2 regions of the Enterobacter sp. AC1 genome follow, and region 1 is predicted to be linked to the other one. Evidence: predicted binding sites of a transcription regulator. Region 1 holds the regulator's gene; the other holds the start of a gene.

Region 1 (2,205 bases):
GAGCCAGCACAATAACGGTGGTGAACAGCGAAAACTTCAGATCGGAACTCATCAATTTTTCTCCTTTTAATCCCCCCACGAAAAGTGAGCCTGCTCATTTTTGCACAGTTTACGTCAAAAATCTTCCTGGATTTAAACTGATAAACACTTTACCTCTTCCCCTTTTCATCAAGATAGGACAAAATTCCACGCTAAATTTATTAGCGTACCGGCCATTGACCCCCTCCTGACGTCCCGTGTCGTTTTCCCGGCGTGCCGCAACTCAACATTGCGAAATAAGGGTGAGAGAAGGCAAACGTTTACCTTCAAGTATTTCAGGAGTTTAGGATATGGTCTGGAGTGACATTTAATGGCAACAATTAAAGACGTAGCAAAACGCGCAAACGTTTCCACTACAACCGTATCACATGTAATTAACAAAACCCGCTTCGTGGCGGAAGAGACGCGCAATGCCGTCTGGGCCGCGATCAAAGAGCTGCACTATTCGCCAAGTGCGGTCGCGCGAAGCCTCAAGGTTAATCACACCAAATCCATTGGATTGCTGGCCACCAGCAGTGAAGCGGCCTATTTTGCCGAGATCATTGAAGCGGTAGAGAAAAACTGCTTCCAGAAAGGCTATACCCTGATTCTGGGCAACGCGTGGAACAGCATTGAAAAACAGCGCGCCTACCTGTCGATGATGGCGCAAAAGCGCGTTGATGGCCTGCTGGTGATGTGTTCCGAGTATCCGGAGTCCGTACTGTCCATGCTCGAAGAGTATCGCCATATTCCGATGGTGGTGATGGACTGGGGCGAAGCGCGCGCGGACTTCACCGATTCCGTTATCGATAACGCCTTTGAAGGCGGCTATATGGCCGGTCGCTACCTGATCGAACGCGGTCACCGCGAGATTGGCGTGATCCCGGGTCCGCTGGAACGCAACACCGGCGCGGGCCGTCTGGCCGGTTTCATGAAAGCGATGGAAGAAGCGCTGATCAACGTGCCGGAAAACTGGATCGTGCAGGGCGACTTTGAGCCAGAATCGGGCTACCGTGCAATGCAGCAGATTGTTTCCCAGCAGCATCGTCCGACCGCAGTGTTCTGCGGAGGCGACATCATGGCCATGGGCGCGCTCTGCGCCGCCGATGAGCTGGGTCTGCGCGTACCGCAGGATATTTCCGTGATCGGGTATGACAACGTGCGTAACGCGCGCTACTTTACGCCAGCGTTGACCACCATTCACCAGCCGAAAGATTCGCTGGGCGAAACGGCCTTCAACATGCTGATGGACAGGATCGTCAACAAGCGTGAAGAGTCGCAGTCCATCGAAGTTCACCCGCGCCTTATCGAACGCCGTTCCGTTGCGGATGGTCCGTTCCGCGACTACCGTCGTTAATCGCTCTACGGGGCCAGCTACGCTGGCTCCCGTAACCACTCCCGGTTCAGCGTTTCGCTGTCTCCCAGATAATCCAAAAGCCAGGCCATGGCGGGCGAGACGTCATTTTGCTGCCAGGTGAGGCAGCAGGCCGCATCCGGGAAGGGATTCTCCAGCGTCAGTTCAACCCATTCTCCGGTATCGATCCTTGGGCGCGCAAAGTGCACGGGCACCATCGCGACGCACAGCCCGGCGCTGAGGCACGTCGCCGACGATTCCCAGTCAGGGGCCACCACCCGGCGCTGGTTATCCAGAAGCCAGGTGATACGCTTGGGCAATGAACGGGAGGTATCTTCCAGCACCAGCGACGGCCAGTTGCGTAGCGTATCGTCGCTCAACGGCCCTTCCATTGCCGCCAGCGGATGATCGCGAGCCACCACGCACTTCCAGCTCAGCATGCCCATATCGCGAAAGGCGTAACGCCCCCCGACCGGGATCGCCTGCGTTGCCCCAATCGCCATCTCTGCCCTGCCATCGGCCAGCGCATCCCAGACGCCGTTGAACACCTCCTGCGAGACCCGCAATTCGACGTCAGAAAAATGACGGTAGAAATCCACGATCATTTGCCGGGTGCGTTCCGGCTTAACGATGTTATCCACCGCGATGGAAAGATGTCCCCGCCAGCCGTTGGCAATCTGCTGACACTGCTCGCGGGTGATCTGCATTTTTTTGATAACAGAACGCCCTTCCTTCAAAAACCACGCGCCGGCGGGCGTTAATTCCACATCACGATGGCGCCGTTCAAACAGCGGAACCGCCAGCCACTCTTCGAGCTGACGCACGGTGTAGCT
Region 2 (2,205 bases), on a different contig from region 1:
AATAAAAGACTATAATGTCTAAATAAGCAACAGTGACGGAATATAAAACAACCAGGGCTGGAAATAAAGCCCTGGTTGTCTGATTAGGAGAAAAGATTAGATATGAGTAACGATTTCTTTAATCAGCTGCGGCCCTTTAAAAATAAAGCCGGAATAGATTTGTACCAGTGACGCACCCGCCGCCATCTTCTCGCGTGCAGCAATCACGGAGTCAATGCCGCCAACGCCAATAATCGGCAGACGCCCGTTTAATTCCGCAGACAGTGCGCGAATAATTTCGGTGCTTTTTAATTGTACCGGACGACCGCTTAACCCACCCGCTTCGTCACAGTTTTTCATTCCCTGAACGAGAGAGCGATCGAGCGTGGTATTGGTTGCAATTACGCCATCAATATTATGGCGAACTAAACTGTCGGCAACCTGGATCAATTCTTCAGCAGAAAGATCCGGGGCGATCTTAACCGCCACCGGAACATATTTATGGTGGATCGCCTGCAGCGCATTTTGTTTATTTTTAATGGCGCTCAGAAGATCGTCCAGCGCTTCGCCATATTGCAAGGAGCGCAGACCTGGGGTATTGGGTGAGGAAATATTCACCGCAATATAACCGGCATAGGCGTAGACTTTTTCCATACAAATCAGGTAGTCATCTTTACCCTGCTCAACCGGCGTATCTTTATTTTTGCCAATATTGATGCCTAATATCCCATCGAAATGCGCTTTTTTGACGTTCTCAACAAGATGATCAACACCGTGGTTGTTGAAGCCCATCCGGTTGATCAGCCCTTCGGCCTCGACCAGGCGGAACAGGCGCGGCTTGTCATTTCCCGGCTGCGGGCGCGGGGTGACGGTACCGATTTCGATGGAGCCAAAGCCCATCGCGCCCAGGGCGTCAATGCACTCGCCATTTTTGTCCAGACCGGCCGCCAGACCCAGCGGGTTTTTAAAGGTCAGACCCATGCACTGCACAGGTTTTTCCGGCACATTCTGACGCACCAGAGCGGCCAGCGGCGTTCCGGTAATGCGACGTAATTGCTGGAATGTAAATTCATGAGCGCGCTCAGGGTCGAGCTGGAAAAGGGCTTTACGAACGAAGGGGTAGTACATGAACTCTCCTGGATTCCCGGTGTGCAAACCGGGAGGGGATTATGGGCGATCCCGGCGCGAAAGGGAATTGACCTGCGGCAAAAAAAGCAGCGTAAAACGCAAACGTTTACCTGTCGGGATACTTCTTATGCTGTTTTTCGCATTTTAATTGCAGATAAATCATTTAGTGGAATAACCGCGCGGTGTCACACTCCTGAAAATTGTTATGAATGTTAGATAAAAGCAAACAATTGGTTATAAGGAGGAAGTATGCGCGTCATTACCCTGGCCGGAAGTCCACGATTCCCTTCGCGTTCCAGCGCCCTGCTGGAATATGCCCGTGAAAAGCTCAATGCCCTGGATGTGGAAGTGTGCCACTGGAACCTGCATAACTTCGAACCTGAAGATCTGCTTTATGCCCGTTTTGACAGCCCGGCGCTCAAAACCCTCATTGAGCAGCTTAAAGGCGCTGACGGCTTAATTGTGGCAACGCCTATTTATAAAGCCTCTTTTTCCGGTGCGCTGAAAACCCTGCTTGACCTGCTTCCCGAACGCGCACTGGATGGCAAAGTGGTGCTGCCCCTTGCCACAGGCGGCACGGTGGCCCATTTACTGGCGGTGGATTATGCCCTGAAGCCGGTCCTGAACGCGCTGAAAGCACAGGAGATCCTCCACGGCGTCTTCGCGGATGACTCCCAGGTCATTGACTATCAGCACAAGCCTCACTTTACGCCAAATCTGCAAACCCGCCTCGATAACGCCCTGGAAACCTTCTGGCATGCCCTGCACCGCAGGGATATCCAGGCTCCGGCGTTTGGTCAGCCTCAAGGAGTCGCTCATGTTTAAAACATTAACCCGCATCGGGCTGGCAGGTTTGATGGCGCTTACGTCGCTGGCCCACGCCGCAGATACGGCACCTGAAAGTTTACGCATTGGCTATCAGAAAGGCAGCGTGAGCATGGTGCTGGCAAAAAGCCACCAGCTTCTGGAAAAACGCTTCCCGGACACCAAATTCTCCTGGGTTGAGTTTCCCGCTGGCCCCCAAATGCTGGAGGCCCTGAACGTTGGCAGTATCGATATCGGCAGTACGGGCGATATTCCGCCGATATTCGCCCAGGC

Evidence for each region. Region 1 encodes PurR, which represses purine synthesis genes. Its sites were predicted from a motif close to CANGCAAACGTTTGCNTG; they were not measured.
Region 2: a site for PurR is predicted at 1,203-1,220, ahead of pyrD (quinone-dependent dihydroorotate dehydrogenase). Genes of this name have one in related genera too.

What each region holds. Positions count from the first base shown of each region.
Region 1 is NZ_JBNDIZ010000001.1:917,176-919,380, forward strand. It holds gene M2433_RS04365 (YnhF family membrane protein) at 1-52, opposite strand, end outside; gene purR (HTH-type transcriptional repressor PurR) at 350-1,375, shown strand; gene punR (DNA-binding transcriptional activator PunR) at 1,393-2,205, opposite strand, start outside.
Region 2 is NZ_JBNDIZ010000002.1:713,551-715,755, reverse strand. It holds gene pyrD (quinone-dependent dihydroorotate dehydrogenase) at 97-1,107, opposite strand; gene ssuE (NADPH-dependent FMN reductase) at 1,357-1,932, shown strand; gene M2433_RS08190 (sulfonate ABC transporter substrate-binding protein) at 1,925-2,205, shown strand, end outside.